DNA from 4 places in the Endobacterium panacihumi genome. Region 2 is predicted to be linked to each of the others. Evidence: predicted binding sites of a transcription regulator. Region 2 holds the regulator's gene; each other region holds the start of a gene.
What was found. The regulator LexA, encoded in region 2, represses DNA repair genes until DNA is damaged. The targets are predictions, from matches to a motif close to TGTTCNNNNTGTGTTCNG.
Positions count from the first base shown of each region.

Region 1: the regulator LexA is predicted to act here: its motif matches at 2,405-2,422, upstream of ACRQ1B_RS10190 (DNA recombination protein RmuC).
Region 3: the regulator LexA is predicted to act here: its motif matches at 1,741-1,758, upstream of recA (recombinase RecA).
Region 4: the regulator LexA is predicted to act here: its motif matches at 2,067-2,084, upstream of ACRQ1B_RS25880 (DNA polymerase IV).

Region 1 covers NZ_JBOZRA010000001.1:2,044,604-2,049,480, reverse strand. The annotation lists gene ACRQ1B_RS10200 (Hsp20 family protein) at 1-64, opposite strand, end outside; gene ACRQ1B_RS10195 (ribokinase) at 193-1,092, opposite strand; gene ACRQ1B_RS10190 (DNA recombination protein RmuC) at 1,151-2,371, opposite strand; gene def (peptide deformylase) at 2,534-3,049, shown strand; gene fmt (methionyl-tRNA formyltransferase) at 3,119-4,075, shown strand; gene truA (tRNA pseudouridine(38-40) synthase TruA) at 4,075-4,830, shown strand; gene ACRQ1B_RS10170 (hypothetical protein) at 4,849-4,877, opposite strand, start outside.
Region 2 covers NZ_JBOZRA010000001.1:1,513,402-1,518,278, forward strand. The annotation lists gene eno (phosphopyruvate hydratase) at 1-357, opposite strand, end outside; gene kdsA (3-deoxy-8-phosphooctulonate synthase) at 488-1,336, opposite strand; gene ACRQ1B_RS07510 (VOC family protein) at 1,339-2,217, opposite strand; gene lexA (transcriptional repressor LexA) at 2,390-3,109, shown strand; gene ACRQ1B_RS07520 (ComEC/Rec2 family competence protein) at 3,090-4,877, opposite strand, start outside.
Region 3 covers NZ_JBOZRA010000001.1:1,389,235-1,394,111, reverse strand. The annotation lists gene cckA (cell cycle histidine kinase CckA) at 1-1,636, shown strand, start outside; gene recA (recombinase RecA) at 1,887-2,972, shown strand; gene alaS (alanine--tRNA ligase) at 3,149-4,877, shown strand, end outside.
Region 4 covers NZ_JBOZRA010000008.1:200,207-205,083, reverse strand. The annotation lists gene ACRQ1B_RS25900 (PleD family two-component system response regulator) at 1-453, opposite strand, end outside; gene ACRQ1B_RS25895 (response regulator) at 471-842, opposite strand; gene ACRQ1B_RS25890 (DUF3572 domain-containing protein) at 1,005-1,310, shown strand; gene ACRQ1B_RS25885 (hypothetical protein) at 1,323-1,979, shown strand; gene ACRQ1B_RS25880 (DNA polymerase IV) at 2,088-3,389, shown strand; gene ACRQ1B_RS25875 (L,D-transpeptidase family protein) at 3,543-4,877, shown strand, end outside.

The DNA of each region.
Region 1 (4,877 bases), 530 kb from region 2:
GGGTCTTTTCCATCGCATCAAAACCCAGAAAGAGAGGGCTTGCGAAGGTGGTGCTTCGGCTCATGTCGTTCCAGTCCTTGAATTCAAGCGACCATGTCCGCACCCGAAAGTGGCATGCGGTTTAAGACATTCATATGGGAAATAAGCCGTCCGGCTGCAAGCGCAGAAAACGCCTGCAGCCAAGGGAAACGCTCAAAGATGCGCGGCGACCTCTTCTGCCGTAGGGATCGAAGGTTGCGCACCGGCTTTCAGGCAGGCAAGCGATCCTGCGATTGCTGCGCGGCGCAACGCATCGGGGAAATCGAGCCCCTGTTCCATGCCCGATACGAGATAGCCGCAGAATGTGTCACCGGCTCCGACCGTGTCGACAGGGGTGATGTCGAGCCCCTTGACCCTGTGTACGACACCGTTGCGGACTGCGATCACGCCGTCGGCGCCAAGCGTTACAATCAGTGCTTGACCGCGTTCGGAATGCCATTCCCGCATGGCCGCTTCGCGATCATCAGCTTGAGCAATCTGCCTGCCAACCAGAAGCGAAAACTCGGTCTCGTTGGCGATCACCACATCGGCGAGTTTCGCAAGTTCAGCTGCTTCCGGCGTCAATGGTGCCGTGTTGAGAATGCTGACGATATGCTGGGCACGTGCGGAGCGCAGCGCGCGCTCGACGCTGTCAGCCGGAATTTCAAGTTGCAGCATCAGCAGGCTGCCGGCCCGCATCGTGCCGACGGCAATATGCGCCTGGTCTTCATCGATCGTGCCATTGGCTCCGGGCACGACGACGATCATGTTCTCGCCATCGCCACCAACAAGGATTTGCGCCGTACCGGTCGGTTCGCTGCTGCGCGCAACGGCGGAAAGATCGACGCCGGCCTGATCAAGAAGCTCCAGTGCCGGCTTGGCAAACTCGTCTTCACCAACAGCACCCGCCATGCGCACACCGCTGCCGGCGCGCCGCGCTGCCAGTGCCTGATTGGCGCCCTTGCCACCGGCCGCCGTGGAAAAGCTGGTTCCGGCCACTGTTTCGCCGGGCTGCGGCAGCCGGGGCGTGGTGGCGATGAGGTCCATGTTGATGGAGCCGAGGACAGTGATCATGAAAAGCCTGTGCGTGCGTTCGAAGCCGATATTTTGCGGGCGACACTGCCCGACAGTGTCAGTCCTCGTCAACCACCCGCAGCTTCAGAAGGCCCGTACGGCTTTCGACGCCATGTGATGGCTGCGCTTTATGGTCTGCCACGGCCGTGTTGTGCGGCGCGGGAGCCTCGAGTTCCAGCGCGCCGATCTTGGCCCCACGACGGTTGAGCTTGTCGGACGAGGTGAGAATCTGTTCGACATCTTTCTGCGCCGCCAGAAAATGGCTTTGCAGTTTTCGCGTGCGGTCGTCTAGCCGACCGAGGTCGTCCATCAGCAGTGCCACTTCGCCCTGGATCAGATGCGCCTGTTCACGCATCCGCTGGTCCTTCAGTACGGCCTGGATGACCTGGATGGAGAGCATCAGCAGGGAAGGGGAGACGATGACGATTCGCGCACGCTGGGCCTTTTGCACCACGCCTTCGAAGTGTTCGTGTATCTCGGCAAATATCGATTCCGAAGGCACGAACAGGAAAGCGGTCTCCTGCGTTTCGCCATGGATCAGATATTTTTCCGAAATGTCCTTGATGTGGACTTCAAGGTCGCGGCGAAACTGCTGGCCGGCATTGCGGCGCAGGTCGGCATCGGTTGCTTCGCGAAACACGTTCCATGCTTCCAGCGGAAACTTTGCGTCGATCACCAGCGGTGGTGCGCCGTTGGGCATCGCAATCGTGCAGTCCGGCCGCGTGCCATTGGAGAGCATTGTCTGGAAACCATAGGCACCCTGCGGCAATGCATCGGCAACGATTGCCTCCATACGGCCCTGTCCGAACGCGCCGCGTGTCTGCTTATTGGACAAGATTGCCTGCAGGCCGACGACATCTTTCGCCAACGTCTGGATATTGTTCTGCGCCGCATCGATGACGGCAAGCCGTTCCTGCAGCGCGCGCAAATTGTCGTGGGTGGATTTGGTCTGTTCCGTGATGGTTGCGCCGAGCCGATGGCTCATGCCGTCGAGGCGTTGGCTGACGGCACGGTTGAGTTCCGACTGGCGGCTGCTCAGCGCCTCGCCCATCGCCGCCATGCGTCCCTGCATTTCGGATTGCAGCCTCAGCACTTCGGCAAGCCGTGCATCCGCTTCCACGGCGCGACGCGCCGCTTCTTCCTGCGCAGAGGCGGCCGAGCGCCTGCCAGACGCCACCATCACGAGGGCGAGCACAAACAGAAGCACGGTAATGCCAAAAGCTGCAGCAAACATCGGGTTGCCGGTCAGCGCGGCCAGAAGGGAGTGTTGGGTTTCCATGGTGCCAAGCCTAGCAGATTTATTTTTGGCGAAAAGATCAAAACAGGAACAAATTGCGATGGGCTGCCGAAACGGGGTACCATTCATCCGCTTTCACGCGTCGGGGAAGCCAAGGCTTCAATTTTTGTTTTCCCTGCCGAAAAGATGAGATAATGGGAGGCCATGACGATCAAGCCGCTTATTATCCTTCCCGATCCGGTGCTTCGTACCGTATCCGCCCCCATCGAACGTGTCGACGACGAGGTGTTGAAACTCGCCGACGACATGCTGGAAACCATGTATGATGCTCCCGGCATCGGCCTTGCCGCGATCCAGATCGGTGTGCCGCGCCGTCTGCTGGTCATCGATGTCGCCAAGGAAGGTGATCCGGCGCAGCCGATGGTGTTCATCAATCCGGAAATCCTGAAATCATCGGATGAGCGCTCGGTCTACGAAGAGGGCTGCCTGTCGATCCCGGAATATTATGCCGAGGTCGAGCGCCCGGCGACGGTGACGGTGAAACATATCGGCCGTGACGGCAAGGAGCACATGCTGGAGGCCGACGGTCTGCTGGCGACCTGCTTCCAGCACGAACTGGATCACCTCAACGGCATTCTCTTCATCGACCATATTTCCCGCCTCAAGCGTGAGATGGTGATCAAGAAATTCACCAAGGCCGCCAAGGCAAAGGCGGTCTGAGGATCGCGTTGCCATCGAAGTTTATCGACCTCGATGGCCCAAAGCCCATGAACAACGACGGGTTCGACCATGTCTTTTCGCATCATCTTCATGGGCACGCCGGATTTTTCCGTGCCGACACTGCGAGCGTTGAAGGAAGCGGGTCATGAGATCGTCGCCGTCTACAGCCAGCCGCCGCGCCCGGCGGGACGGCGTGGGCTCGATCTGACAAAATCCCCTGTGCATCAGGCTGCTGAACTGCTTGGCCTTCCGGTTCTAACGCCGCTCAATTTCAAGGCCGAGGAAGACCGCGAGATTTTTCGGGCCCACAACGCCGATGTCGCCGTCGTCGTGGCCTACGGCCTGCTGCTACCGGTCGCCATTCTCGAAGGTACAAAGCTCGGCTGCTATAACGGTCACGCGTCGCTTCTGCCGCGTTGGCGCGGTGCGGCCCCCATCCAGCGGGCTATCATGGCCGGTGATGAAAAGACCGGCATGGTCGTCATGAAAATGGAAAAGGGTCTCGATACCGGCCCGATGGCGCTGACGAAGGAAGTCGAGATCGGCGAGGCGATGACGGCCGGTGAGCTGCATGGCCGGTTGATGCTGGTCGGCGCCCGCGCCATGGTTGAGGCCATGGAAAAGCTGGAGGCGGACGACCTGCCGCTGACGGTGCAGCCGGAAGAAGGCGTGCTTTACGCCGCCAAGATCGACAAGGGCGAGACGCGCATCGATTTTTCGAAACCTGCCCGTGACGTGCATAACCACATCCGCGGCCTGTCGCCGTTTCCCGGCGCGTGGTTCGAACTGGAGATCAACGGCAAGCCGGAACGCATCAAGGTTCTGGGTTCCGAATGTGCTAAAGGTCAGGGCAAGGCCGGGGAAGTTCTTGCCGATACTGCGTTGCTCGTGGCCTGCGGCGAGGGTGCCGTGCGGCTGACACGCCTGCAGAAGGCCGGCGGCAAGCCGCTGGGGGCCGCAGACTTTTTGCGTGGCACGCCGATCGTCGCCGGCACCATTTTGCCCGCGCCCTCCGAGGTCGCCTGATGCCGCGCTTTCGCATGACCGTCGAATATGACGGCACCGCCTATGTCGGCTGGCAGCGTCAGGAAAACGGCCATTCGGTCCAGTCGGCCATCGAAAAGGCCATTCTCAAGCTGACCGGCGAAACCGTATCCATCCGTGGCGCCGGCCGCACCGACAGCGGCGTGCATGCGCGCGGTCAGGTGATCCATGCCGATCTGTCGCGCGAATGGTTGCCGCACAAGCTGCGCAACGCCGTCAACGCCCATCTGATGATGGCGGAAGAGGCCGTGGCGGTGGTTGAGGTCATGGCCGTTGACGACACGTTCGATGCCCGCTTTTCCGCCCTCAAACGGCATTATCTCTACCGCATCCTCAATCGCCCGGCGCCACTTGCGCTGGAAAAGAACCGCGCCTGGTGGGTGGCAAGGGAGCTTGACCACGAGGCCATGCATGCTGCGGCGCAAATGTTGGTCGGCCACCACGATTTCACGACATTCCGCTCCACGCACTGTCAGGCCAAAAATCCGGTTCGCACGCTCGACCGGCTGGATGTGACGCGAGTGGGCGATCTCATCGAAATCCGCGCCAGCGCCCAAAGTTTTCTGCACAACCAGATCCGGTCTTTTGCCGGCACGCTGAAGATCGCGGGCGAGGGCAAGGTGACGCCGGAAGATGTGCGCGGGGCACTGGAAGCAAGAGACCGCAAGGAATGCGGTCCGGTGGCACCCCCGGACGGGCTCTATTTCATGAAGGTGGAATATCCCGGCGATCCGTGATGCCGGGATGGCGCAGCATCAGGGCGCGACGCCCAGAAACGTCTGCA
Region 2 (4,877 bases):
CTTGGCAACGGCGAGCGATACGCCGAGAATGGCGTTGGCGCCGAGACGCGACTTGTTCGGCGTGCCGTCGAGCGCGATCATCGTCTTGTCGATATGGATCTGGCTTTCGGCGTCAAAACCGCCGATGGCGTCGAAGATTTCGGTGTTGACGGCTTCAACAGCCTTCAGCACGCCCTTGCCGCCATAACGCTTGCCGCCATCGCGAAGCTCAACGGCTTCGTGCGCGCCGGTCGAGGCGCCCGACGGAACGGCAGCGCGGCCCATCGTGCCGTCTTCGAGATAGACGTCGACTTCTACGGTCGGGTTGCCGCGGCTGTCGAGGATTTCGCGGGCAATGATATCGGTAATGGCAGTCAATGTTCTCTCCTCAGGTTGACGTCTATGCGGTCACTGAAAATGGCTCACAATCAATGACACGGCAATTACAGTGCAGGCACTTTTGATTCCTTGACGGTGATCAAAAGTGCAATTTGTCACATGGGCCTTTTCACGCAGCCTTGGCGATGGCGTCAAAAGCCAGCAGTTTTTCCAGCAGTTTCGGCATGTCCTTCAGATGCACCATGTTGGGGCCATCCGACGGCGCATTGTCCGGATCCTCATGCGTTTCGATAAAGACACCTGCCACACCGACAGCCACGGCTGCACGCGCAAGCGTTTCTACGAACTCGCGCTGACCGCCGCTCGAACCGCCCTGCCCGCCCGGCTGCTGCACGGAATGGGTGGCGTCAAAAATGACCGGCGAACCGAGCGATGCCATGATCGGCAATGAGCGCATGTCCGAGACCAGCGTGTTGTAGCCGAAGGAAGCACCGCGCTCGCACAGCAGCACATTGCCGTTTCCGCTTTCGGTAAACTTTGCCTGGACATTCTTCATGTCCCAGGGCGCCAGAAACTGGCCCTTCTTGACGTTGATGGCACGGCCGGTTTTTGCAGCGGCCACCAGAAGATCGGTCTGGCGCGACAAAAATGCCGGGATCTGCAGGATATCCACCGTTTCAGCAACGATGGCGCACTGCTCTTCGGTATGAATGTCGGTCAGGACCGGAAAGCCGAATTCCTTCTTGAGATCGGCAAAGATTTCCATTGCTGTTTCGAGCCCGATGCCGCGCTTGCCGGCAATCGACGTGCGGTTCGCCTTGTCGAAGGAGGATTTGTAGACGAGACCGATGCCAAGCTTCTCGCAGAGCTCCGACAGCGTGCCGGCGATCATGAAGGCATGGTCGCGGCTTTCCATCTGGCAGGGGCCGGCGATCAGAGAGAGTTTCTTGCTGTTGGAAAAAAGGACCTGCTTGGCCCCCTCGCCGACGGTTACTTCGGCCTTGGCGCTGACAGCCATGATCACTCCTCGAAAGCAAATACGGCACCCTGTCCGGGCGCCGGGGCAACCATGATACGGCTGCCCTTTTCCATGAATGCGACGTCATTAGCAGCAAGCTTTGCCCGTGTCACGGTGAGATCGGGAACACGGAAGACGATGGCGGCGCCGGTGAGGCCAAGCGTTTGCGATGACTTGAAACCAGCCTCGACCGCAAATTCAGCCCGAAAGGTTTCGGCAGACAGCACCTGCACGGCAGCGTTTCTCGCGGAAAAGCGATGATGCTCGCCGGCAAGCTCCGAACCGGTATCGATCGCGATCTGCAGACGCCCGACGTGAGAAGCCAATGCATTTTCCGCCACCAGCACGACCTCCGCCAAACCGAAAACACCGTTTTCGTGGCGCTCCAGTGTCGCGCGATCGGCCGGCAAGGGATCAAGCCGCTGACATGTGAACACGCCGAAAGAATCACTTTCCCCGCGCCCCGCAAAAGCCAGATGAAAACGGGCAAGTTTTTCCGAACCGTCCGGCAACTTCGCTAGCCGTGAGAATTCCAGCATATCACCGCCGGAAATCCCGGCTTGGGTAAACCGCTCACGGTCGGCACGCGCATTGTCCGTTGCCAGGGCGACGGCAGAAAAGCCCTCCTCGCCCATCACTGTGCGCGCCGCCTGATCCTGCGCCACGAATGCATTACCGGCTGCAATCGAGTTCTCGTAGAGTTCCGAATCCACAACGGCCAACGGCTCCAGATAGGTGCCATCCCTCATGAAAACACAGGCATTTCCCGTACCGAACGGATGTGTGGCGTCGGCCGCAACCGTGAAACCGAGCCGGCTTAATCGCCGACGAGCAATATCGAGAGACGCGGTGGGCAAAACGAGATGGTCGATGGTGAACATGGCCGCCCTTCTTCAAAACAGGCTTGAATAACAGTGATCGACTTTTCCCAGCCCGTGATCAAGCACACCATGCGCCGCCTTCGTTCCAAGCACTACCAATTTTCGTAGTTGCGGAACACACATGGAACATATAGTGTCCGTTCTGGATTTGTTTCACCTTCAAGGACCCGCCATGCTCACGCGCAAACAGCAGGAACTGCTTCTGTTCATTCACGAACGCATGAAGGAGTCCGGTGTGCCGCCATCGTTCGACGAAATGAAGGATGCGCTGGACCTGGCTTCCAAATCGGGCATCCACCGCCTGATCACGGCACTTGAGGAACGCGGCTTCATCCGCCGCCTGCCGAACCGGGCACGTGCCCTGGAAGTCATCAAGCTGCCGGACGCCTATAATGCCAGCCTGACGCCGCGCAAACCGTTTTCACCGAGCGTCATCGAAGGCAGTCTCGGCAAGACCCAGCCGGTCAAGACGGTCACCCCGCCACCGGTCGCCAATGACAGCATTCCGGCCACCACCGTGCCCGTCATGGGCCGGATTGCTGCCGGTGTGCCGATCTCCGCAATCCAGAACACCACGCATGAAATCGCCGTGCCGCCGGAAATGCTCGGCAATGGCGAACATTATGCGCTGGAAGTGCGCGGCGATTCGATGATCGAGGCCGGCATTCTGGATGGCGACACGGTCATCATCCGCAACGGCAACACCGCCACGCCGGGTGATATCATCGTCGCGCTGGTGGATGACGAGGAAGCGACACTGAAGCGTTTTCGCCGCAAGGGCGCATCGATCGCGCTGGAAGCCGCCAACCCGGCTTATGAGACCCGCATCTTCCCGCAGGAACGTGTAAAAGTTCAGGGCAAGCTGGTCGGCCTCATTCGCCGTTACCACTGATCTGCGATCTGCTGCTCAGGAATTGCAGCGGTTCCGGCAATGCCGGATCGAAAACACCTCGCCGCCAGTCATACTGGCGGTGGCGCTCCCAGGAGCGATCAGAGCCATCCATGGCGACAACGACTGACCATTCCTGAGGATCGGATTTTCCGTTAAAGCGGATTTCCAAAGCCCCCATGCGGCGCAGTGCTTCGCCATTGATCATCAGGGCGCCTGATCGGCAGCGATCGAAACGGGCGCGCGCAGCGATCACCACCTGAGCCATATCACAGGCGGGGCCGGCGTAACGCGCATCTTCCACAACCGCGATCGTCGGGCCATCGCGTGGTCTTGCGACACACCATGATCGGGCCGCGCAGGCGAATGTTGCCGAAGGGGTTTCCTGCAGTGCTTTTCGCATGCCCTGCCGGGCTCGGGCGATTTGTTCTGGTTTGAGCGGCTCTCGGCCTGCCCTTGCTACGGCAGCAACTGGCGCTTCTGGACTTGCCGCATTTTTCTTCGCAGCGCCTTTCTCCTGCATAGTGGGAGAAGCCAGGGACACAGCGTCCGAACCGGGCAGGTCTACACTCGTGTTTGCCGCCGTCAAAGCATGACTGGACTGGGGAGGCTTCACCTCCGTGTCCGGTGCCGGAATATCCAGCAAAGTCGGCCCCTCTGGCTGGGGCAATGACAGGGCATGACGCCACTGCGAGTAGATGAAACCGGGCGGACGGACGCGATTGGTGGCGACCTGACCATCCGCCAGAAACGCAGCAAGGCTGCCATCTTCCGAAACGAGAAAATCCGGCGGCGGATCGTGCCCTGCCCGCCATGAGAGAAAAATGGCCAGAGCCAGAAACGGCAGCCCCAGCAGATAAAGCCGCGTGCGCAGCAAGGTCAGGATAAGGAAGCCAGCCGTTGCGATGGGAAGAAACCAAGTCGGTTGGCGGCCGATGCCGACATCGCCACCCCAGCCGGCAACGGTTTTGGCGACGATGATGACGCCCTCCAGCCCCATGCCCATCACGTTCAAGAACGGCCCATCCAGCCCAAATGGCATCACCAGCATTGCAATCAGGCCGAACGGCATGACGATGAACGAAACGAGCGGCATGGCAGCCAGATTGGCGGCCAGCCCGTAGGTGGAAAGACGGTGAAAATGGTCGATGGAAAAGATGGCCGTCGACAGGCCACCGATCAGCGACGTGACGAAGACGCCACCGACCAGATGCCCCAGGGCAAAAACCGGTTTGAGCGCTGCCGGGCGCCATGGCGGATCGTCGCTATTCGCCTCCCTGCGCCTGCTCCATGCCGAATAGCCCGCCACCAGCGCCACCGTGGCGGCAAAGGACATCTGGAAACTCGGCCCCAGAATTTCCGAGGGAGAGACGACAAGAACGACCAGCGCCGCCAGCGCCACATTGCGCAGGCTGATCGACGGACGGTCGAAAAACACGGCGGCCAGCATGATCGCCATCATGATATAGGCGCGCTCGGCGGACACGCCGAAGCCGGAGATCAGGTAATAACCGGTCGCCATCAGAAGTGCTGCACCCGCCGCCAGCTTCTTGACGGGAAACGCCTGCGCAAAACCGGGCATAAGAGCAAACAGGCTGCGCATGCCGACAAAAAAGATACCGGCCGCCAGCGCCATGTTCAGCCCGGAAATCGCAACGATATGAGCCAGCCCAGAGACACGCAGCGCCTCGGTGGTCTCCGTGGAAATGGCACGCCGTTCGTCGGTCACGATGGCGGCGGCAAAAGCCCCGGCATCGCCGGGCACCGTGTC
Region 3 (4,877 bases), 120 kb from region 2:
CCGTACCATCGTGCTGGCACGGCCGAAAGGTGAGGCGGCGGACCTGTCGTCGTCTGCCATGCGCTTCACGCGTTTCTTCAACAACACGCCGATGGCGATCGCCTCCGTTGACGGCAACGGCAAGATTCTCCGGGTCAATGCACCGTTCCTGAAACTGTTTTCCGGCGTCGTGTCGCGTGACGAGGCAGAAGCCGGCGCACCGCTCGAAACCATCTTCAACGAGGCGGTGCGGCCGCAGCTCACCCATGCGCTGGCCGAGGCCAAGGATCGCCAGAGCGATATCGCACCGCTCGAAAGCCGCCATCCGGGCGACGAAAACCGCTATGTGCGCTTCTTCGTCAATGCCGTGATCGATGAAAGCGACGAAGCACCGGAAGAGGTGGCTATCGTCTACGCCTTCGAAACGACCGAGCAGAAGGCGCTCGAAACGCAGATGGCTCAGACCCAGAAGATGAATGCCGTGGGCACGCTGGCGGGCGGCATCGCCCACGATTTTAACAACGTGCTGACCGCCATCCTCCTGTCCTCAGACCACCTGCTACTGCAGGCGCGGCCGGCCGATGCCAGCTTTGCCGACCTGATGGAAATCAAACGCAACGCCAACCGTGCCGCCGTGCTGGTGCGCCAGCTTTTGGCCTTCTCGCGCAAGCAGACGATGCGCCCGAGCGTGCTCAACCTCACCGATGTCGTCGGTGACCTGCGCATGCTGGTGGATCGCCTGATTTCCGGGACAAACGTCAAACTCGATGTCGATTACGGCCGCGATCTCTGGCCGGTGCGCACCGACCTGTCGCAGTTCGAGCAGGTGCTGATCAATCTCTGCGTCAACGCGCGCGACGCCATGCCGGAGGGCGGGCGCATCACCATCCGCACGCGCAACGTGACGGCGGAAGAGGGACGCGCATACGCAGGCGCCGACCTGCCGGACGAAGACATGGTGATGGTGGAAGTGGCCGATAATGGCACCGGCATTCCGCCCGAAATCATGGACAAGATTTTTGAGCCTTTCTTCACCACCAAGGAAGTGGGCAAGGGGACCGGTCTTGGCCTTTCCATGGTCTATGGCATCGTCAAGCAGTCGGGCGGTTATATCCACCCCGAATCGGAAGTCGGCACTGGCACGACGTTCCGTATCTTCCTGCCGCGCCACATTCCCGAACCCGTGGTCGCAACGGCGGCTTCCGAAAATGCAGCGGCAGTCGTTGCTGAAGCGCCGAAGGCCGATGCAGCGAAAGAAAATGCCGATGTCGATCTGACCGGGAACTCCGCCGTTGTCCTTCTTGTCGAAGACGAGGAGGCAGTCCGTCGCGGCGGCAAGCGCATGCTGGAAACGCGTGGTTATACCGTGCACGAGGCCGGCTCCGGCGTCGAGGCGCTCGACATCATGGAAGAGCTTGAAGGCAAGGTTGATATCGTCGTCTCCGACGTGGTCATGCCGGAAATGGATGGTCCGACCCTGCTGCGTGAACTGCGCAAGAATTATCCGGACCTGAAATTCATCTTCGTATCGGGCTATGCGGAGGACGCATTTGCGCGCAATCTGCCGGCGGATGCCAAGTTCGGTTTCCTGCCCAAACCGTTCTCGCTGAAGCAGCTGGCAGTGACTGTGCGGGAAATGCTCGACCGGCAGGACTAGGTCGTCAGCGGGCGGCGAATCGGCCGCCGGTCCTGACTTGAAACGGCGGCGGAACGCCGCCGAAATGATTGTTCCAGGAACAAACAGGAATAGCTTATCTGTTTGAGAACATTAAAAGAACGCAACAGGAAAAACAGTATTTGAATCAATCGCATCGTCCCCGCTTGTAAATGTAGAACAAAAAGGGTACGACTTGGGCATCGGTTAAACATTGATTGCTTGGCGGCGATAACCTAAAGGGGTGGTTCAAATGGCTCAGAATTCCTTGAGACTCGTAGAGGAAAAATCGGTGGATAAAAGCAAGGCGCTGGAAGCGGCACTCTCCCAGATCGAGCGTTCGTTCGGCAAGGGCTCGATCATGAAGCTCGGCTCGAACGACAGCATCGTTGAGATCGAGACCGTATCGACCGGTTCGCTCAGCCTCGATATCGCACTCGGAATTGGTGGCCTGCCGAAGGGCCGTATCATCGAAATCTACGGTCCGGAAAGCTCGGGTAAAACGACGCTGGCGCTGCAGACCATTGCCGAAGCCCAGAAGAAGGGCGGCATCTGCGCCTTCGTCGACGCCGAACACGCGCTCGACCCGGTCTATGCCCGCAAGCTCGGTGTGGACCTGCAGAACTTGCTTATCTCGCAGCCGGATACCGGTGAGCAGGCGCTTGAAATCACCGATACGCTGGTTCGCTCGGGCGCCGTAGACGTTCTCGTGGTCGACTCTGTTGCTGCGCTTACACCGCGCGCCGAAATTGAAGGCGACATGGGCGATAGCCTGCCGGGTCTTCAGGCTCGCCTGATGAGCCAGGCGCTGCGCAAGCTGACCGCTTCGATCTCCAAGTCGAAGACCATGGTCATCTTCATCAACCAGATCCGCATGAAGATCGGCGTGATGTTCGGTTCGCCGGAAACCACGACCGGCGGTAATGCGCTGAAGTTCTATGCCTCCGTTCGTCTCGACATCCGCCGTATCGGCCAGGTCAAGGAACGCGAAGAAGTTGTCGGCAACCAGACGCGCGTCAAAGTCGTCAAGAACAAGATGGCGCCTCCCTTCAAGCAGGTCGAATTCGACATCATGTATGGCGAAGGTGTTTCCAAGACCGGCGAACTGGTCGATCTCGGCGTCAAGGCCGGCATTGTCGAAAAGTCGGGCGCCTGGTTCTCCTATAACAGCCAGCGTCTCGGTCAGGGTCGTGAAAACGCCAAGACGTTCCTGCGTGACAATCCGGAACTTGCCAACGAGATCGAACTGTCGCTGCGCCAGAACGCCGGCCTGATCGCCGACAAGTTCCTGCAGAATGGCGGACCGGACGCCAATGACGGCGACGGTGACGACGCCTGACGAAATGATGGCTCGTCGCGTGTCGGGCTTGCAATGAATGTTGATAAAACCGGCCGCCATCACCCGATGTGCGGCCGGTTTGCTTGTGTGCGGCTGGACAGGCCTTGGCCCTGACGATAAAAGCCGGTGGTTTCTGGTGATGTGAACCGCCGACTGGCGGAAATGAAGGGCGTAGCATGAGCGGCGTGAATGAAATCCGGTCGACCTTCCTCGACTATTTTGGCAAAAACGGCCACGAGATCGTATCGTCGAGCCCGCTGGTTCCGCGCAACGATCCGACGCTGATGTTCACCAATGCCGGCATGGTGCAGTTCAAGAACGTCTTTACCGGTCTTGAAAGTCGCCCCTATTCGAGAGCGACCACCGCGCAGAAATGCGTGCGCGCCGGCGGCAAGCACAATGACCTCGACAATGTCGGTTACACCGCCCGTCACCACACCTTTTTCGAAATGCTCGGCAACTTCTCGTTCGGCGATTATTTCAAGGAAAACGCCATCGAGCTTGCCTGGAACCTGATCACCAAGGAATTCGGCATCGATGCCAAGCGTCTTCTGGTCACGGTCTATCATACCGATGACGAGGCTTTTGATCTCTGGAAGAAGATTGCCGGCCTGACCGACGATCGTATCATCCGCATCCCGACCAGCGACAATTTCTGGGCGATGGGTGATACCGGCCCCTGCGGCCCGTGCTCCGAAATTTTCTATGACCACGGCGACCATATCTGGGGTGGCCCTCCCGGCTCGCCGGATGAGGATGGCGACCGTTTCATCGAGATCTGGAACCTCGTCTTCATGCAATACGAGCAGGTGACGAAGGAACAGCGCATCGACCTGCCGCGTCCGTCGATCGACACCGGCATGGGCCTCGAGCGCGTGGCCGCTCTCCTGCAGGGCAAACACGACAACTACGACATCGACCTGTTCCGCGCCCTGATTTCCGCTTCGGAAGAGGCGACCGGTGTGAAGGCGGAAGGCGAGCGTCGCGCCAGCCACCGCGTCATCGCCGACCATCTGCGTTCGGCCTCGTTCCTGATCGCAGATGGCGTTCTACCGTCCAACGAAGGCCGTGGTTATGTTCTGCGCCGCATCATGCGTCGCGCCATGCGCCATGCCGAACTCTTGGGCGCCCGCGAGCCGTTGATGTACAAGCTCCTGCCGACGCTGGTCGCGCAGATGGGCCGTGCCTATCCGGAACTGGTCCGCGCCGAGCCGCTGATCTCCGAAACGCTGAAGCTGGAAGAAAACCGTTTCCGCAAGACGCTGGAACGCGGCCTGACGCTGCTGTCCGATGCCACAAACACCATGAACAAGGGTGACATGCTGGATGGCGAAACCGCCTTCAAGCTTTACGACACCTATGGTTTCCCGCTCGACCTGACGCAGGACGCTCTGCGCGCCCGTGAAATCGGCGTGGATATTGCCGGCTTCACCGATGCCATGGAGCGCCAGAAGGCCGAGGCCCGTTCGCACTGGCAGGGGTCGGGCGACAAGGCCACTGAAACCATCTGGTTCGAACTGAAGGAAAAGCTCGGCGCGACCGAATTCCTCGGCTACGATACCGAGACGGCCGAAGGCGTGGTTCTGGCGATCGTGGCCGACGGCAAGTCGGTCGAAACCGCCAAGGCGGGTGACACCGTGCAGGTCATCGTCAACCAGACGCCGTTTTACGGCGAATCCGGTGGCCAGATGGGCGATACCGGCGTCATTCGCGGCGAAGGTTTTGCCGTCGAGGTGAGCGACACCCAGAAGAAGGGTGCGGGTCTGTTCGTGCATATCGCCGTGGTCACCGAAGGCGAGATCAAGGTTGGCGAGGCGGTTGCCTTGACGGTGGATCATGCCCGCCGTTCGCGCCTGCGTGCCAACCACTCCGCCACCCATCTCCTGCACGAAGCCCTGCGTGAAG
Region 4 (4,877 bases), on a different contig from region 2:
CTCGCGCCCGTCCCCTTTGAGCATGTCTTCCATGCCGATCGTGCGCGCGGTTTCGGAGCGGATGCGCAGTTCGTCGCTCAGCGTCTTTAGCCGCACAAGGCTTTTCACGCGCGAGATGAGTTGAAGATCGTTGACCGGCTTGGTGAGAAAATCATCGGCGCCGGCCTTGAGGCCGCGCACACGGTCGGATGGCTGGTCGAGCGCCGTCACCATGACCACGGGAATATGGGCAGTGCGCGGGTTCGCCTTCAGGCGTTCGCACACTTCAAAGCCGCTCATGCCCGGCATCATGATGTCGAGCAGGACGAGGTCGACGCTGGTGCTTTCGACGATGGCGAGCGCCTTTGGACCGTCCTCGGCCGTAAGGACCTCAAAATATTCAGCAAGAAGCCGGGCTTCGAGCAGTTTCACATTGGCTGGAATATCGTCGACTACAAGGATGCGCGCCGTCATGGCAATTTTCCCGAATTTTAGGCGTCGCCCAGATAGGTCTTGATGGTTTCGATGAACTTCGGCACCGAGATGGGTTTCGATACATAGGCCTCGCAGCCGCCTTGTCGAATCCGTTCCTCGTCACCCTTCATGGCAAAAGCGGTGACGGCGATGACGGGGATGACATGCAACTCGTCGTCTTCCTTCAACCACTTGGTCACTTCCAGACCGGACACTTCCGGCAACTGGATATCCATGAGGATGAGGTCCGGGCGATGTTTACGGGCCAGATCCAGCGCTTCCATGCCGTTGCGGGTCTGAATCGTCTCATAACCGGAAGCCTCGATAAGGTCGCGAAAGAGCTTCATGTTCAGCTCATTGTCTTCGACGATCATAACCTGCTTGGCCATTTATGAACGGTCCTTATTTCGCACGGAAAGTTGGCCGGGAACGGCCGGTTCCGGTCTTGTAACGCTATCGCGAAGATATAAGTTCACCCCACGACCGATTCCAAAAACTCTTGTTCGTTTCAGTCTAGAGTAATTTGTTTGAAGAAAAGGTAACTTGAGAGCATGCAAGGACCGCTTGAGCCGCGTCAGAAAGACAAAGCGGCAGCCGTCGACCCCGAAGAAACCGCCGTCACCCTGCTTGGCTGGCTGGCCAGCGAGCCGGATATGATGAGCCGTTTTCTGGCGCTGTCCGGCATTCAGGCCCCGCAACTGCGACAGGCGATCAACGATCCCGGCTTTCTTGCCGGCATGCTGGATTTCGTCATGGCGCACGAACCGAGCCTGATGGCCTTTTGCGAAACCACCAATACCAAGCCGGAAACTGTCGTTGCCGCATGGCACCACTATTCCGGCCCGGCGATGGACTGAAACGGAAACGACATGACCAAAGGCTCGGGTGATATTCTCGATATTTCGCATGTCGCCGTCACTGACAGACCGCTTGTCGTCTGCGACGTCGACGACGTCGTCTTGCATTTTGCCGACCCGTTTCAGAAATTTCTGCGCGCACAGGGGCACGAATTCCTGCCGCGCTCCTTCAATCTGATCGGCAATATCATTGCCAGCGACACGAAGCTGGAAGTCGATGCGAGCGGCGTTTCCCAGCTTATCGGCGCGTTTTTCGAGGCGCAGGAAGATTGGCAGTTGCCCATCGACGAAGTCGTCCAGACTTTGGAAGCATTGTCCGCCGATGCCGACGTGGTGTTTCTGACCGCCATGCCGCCGCTTTACAGCCAACAGCGCCGCCGCCTTCTCGACAGGCTGGCCCTTAAATTTCCGCTGATCGCCAGCGAGGAGGCAAAGGGGCCGATCATGCGGCGGCTGAATGCCGAGCGCATTTTCCCGACGACGTTCATCGACGACATGGCGCATAACCTGCATTCCGTGCGTACGCACATGCCGGACAGCCTGCTCATTCACATGATGCCCGACAGCCCGCTGCATCTGATGGCGCCGAAGCCGCAGGACGATATCGTTCGCGCCCTTAACTGGCGGCATGCGGAAGAACTGATCCGGGCGCACTGGCTGCCCCGCTGATTTCCGGTGCGACAAATAGGTCTGGAAGTCGTGCATGCCTGCTTCCTTACCGCTTGAGAGTTCTGATCCTACGGCCTAATGTCGACTTGTTCAACATTTGTTCCGAAGATGGCAACCGAGATCGACAGCCAAGACAAACCGGGTGGATTTTGTAGAGACTGCCTGACGGAACAACCGGAGGGCCGCACCCGCTGTCGTGCCTGCGGTAGTCCTCGTCTGCTCCGCCACAAGGAGCTTTACGGGCTGACACTGGCGCATATCGATTGTGACGCCTTTTATGCCAGCATCGAAAAACGCGACGATCCAAGCCTTGCCGATAAGCCGGTGATCATCGGCGGCGGCAAGCGTGGTGTCGTATCCACTGCCTGTTACATTGCCCGCATCAGCGGCGTGCGCTCGGCCATGCCGATGTTCAAGGCGCTGGAAGCCTGTCCAGATGCGGTGGTGATCAAGCCCAACATCGAAAAATACGTGACTGTCGGCAGGCAGATGCGCGCCATGATGCAGGACCTGACACCATTGGTGCAGCCGCTTTCAATCGATGAAGCATTTCTGGAACTGGCCGGCACCGAGCGCCTGCATCGTGACCCGCCGGCCCGCACGCTGGCACGTTTTGCCAAGCGCGTGGAAAGCGAACTCGGCATCTCCATCTCGGTTGGCCTCTCCTATTGCAAGTTTTTGGCCAAGGTCGCGTCCGACTTGCAGAAACCACGCGGCTTTTCCGTGATCGGCAAGGCGGAGGCGCTCGATTTTCTGGCCCCCCGCCCCGTCACCACCATTTGGGGCGTCGGCAAGGCGTTCAATGCCTCGCTCGAAGCCGATGGCATCCGCACCATCGGGCAATTGCAGGCCATGGCCGAAAGCGACCTGATGCGTCGTTATGGCGTGATGGGTCAGCGGCTTTTTCGGCTTTCGCGCGGCATCGATGACCGCACGGTGCATCTCAACGAGGCGGCGAAAAGCGTTTCGGCAGAAACGACCTTTTTCGACGACATTTCCAGCCACGAGCAACTGGTGCCGATCCTGCGCAGCCTTGCGGAAAAAGTTTCGACCCGGCTGAAAAGACACGACATTGCCGGCCATACCGTCGTTCTGAAAATGAAAACATCGGACTTCAAAAGCCGCACCCGCAACCGGCGTCTGGAAGATCCGACGCAGCTTGCCGACCGGATTTTTCGCACCGGCCTGCAGCTGATGGAACGCGAGACGGACGGCACAAAATTTCGCCTGCTTGGCATCGGCGTGACCGATCTCGAAGACTCATCGCGCGCCGATCCGCCCGACCTGGTGGACCAGCAAGCGACCCGGCGCGCAAAGGCGGAAGCGGCGATCGACAAGCTGCGCGACAAATTCGGCAAGGGCGCGGTGGAAACCGGCTATACCTTTGGCGGAAAGGACCGCAAACGCTGATGTCAACAGGCATGCAGTCAGCGTACGTGTCACCGCCCTCTCACCGCAACGTGAGACAATCGTGTTGCAAAACGACAATTTTCCCCGACCCGGTCAAACCTTTCTTAAGCATGTCGGAATAGACTGTGAGCCTGTATTGCGTATGAGGTTTCCATGTCCCGGCTTGCGGCCTTCGGCCTTGCATTGATGTCCACCTGCGTGCTGGCCGGAACGGCCGTCGCGGAAAACGCACGGACCCTGCAGATCATCGTTTCCAAGGACAAGCAGTCGCTTTCCGTCTATGACGGAGACACGGTTGTGGCGACGTCGAAAGTGTCGACCGGCAAGGAAGGTCACGACACGCCGACCGGTATCTTTTCGATCCTCGACAAGAAAAAATATCACGAGTCCAACATCTACTCAAACGCGCCGATGCCGTGGATGCAGCGCCTGACATGGTCGGGCATCGCGCTGCACGAATCGAGCAGCGTGCCGAATTATCCCGCCTCGCATGGCTGCGTGCGCCTGCCGGCCAAGTTCGCACAATCACTTTACGGCCAGACCGAACGCGGCGTGCATGTGGTGATCACCGATGCGCAGGTAACGCCGGTCATGCTGCATGACGCAAAACTGTTTGCGCCGAAAAAGCCGGTGCCGGCCAACCTAATGTCCGACGTGCCGCTGCGCGCCGACAATTTTGCCCGCACGACCAAGCAGCTCGAAGTGGCCATGAACACGGCCCCTGCTTCTCCGCTGCTGACGGCGCCGAAAAAAGCCGAGGCAGAGACACCGGAAGCGGCGCCCTTGCGTATTCTCATCACCCGTCGCGGCGAACGCGAGCAGGTGGCGGATGTGCAGGCCATGTTGAACGATCTGGGTTTCGATGCCGGTTCGCATGACGGTTTTGTCGGGCCGATGACACGTTCGGCCGTGGACGGCTTCAAGCGCTGGAAGGGCCTTGAGGCGAAAGGGTTTCTGACCGAAGAGTTTCTGACGGCACTCTACGAGACGAGCGGCAAACCGAAGGCGCCGATGGGTCAGTTGATGATCCGTCAGGGCTTTAAGCCGATCCTGTCGGTTCCGGTCGGCATCAAGAACCCGGAAACGGCGCTCGGAACGCATCTTTTTACCGCCACCGCTTTTGATCGCGCCGCAGGCACGGCCGGCTGGCAGGCGCTGACGCTGCCGAACCGTCTGCCGGAAGCGATGATGAAACGTCTGGGCATCACCAGCAGCGACGCAGGTTTCACCACGACCGAAACGGCGGCCCAGCAGGCGTTTGACCGCATCGAGATTTCACCGGAACTGCGCGACCGGATCGAAACCCTGCTGACCAGCGGCAGTTCGATCACCATCAACGATCAGGGCATCGGCCAGGACACCGGCGACGGCACCGACTTCATCACCATCACCCGCTCCTCGCCGGAACGCGCCGAGGCGCAGACGGTTTCGACCAGGCCTCGGGCGGAAAAGCCGGCGCGAAAGGTGCGGGCGATTCCGCTAGGCGTG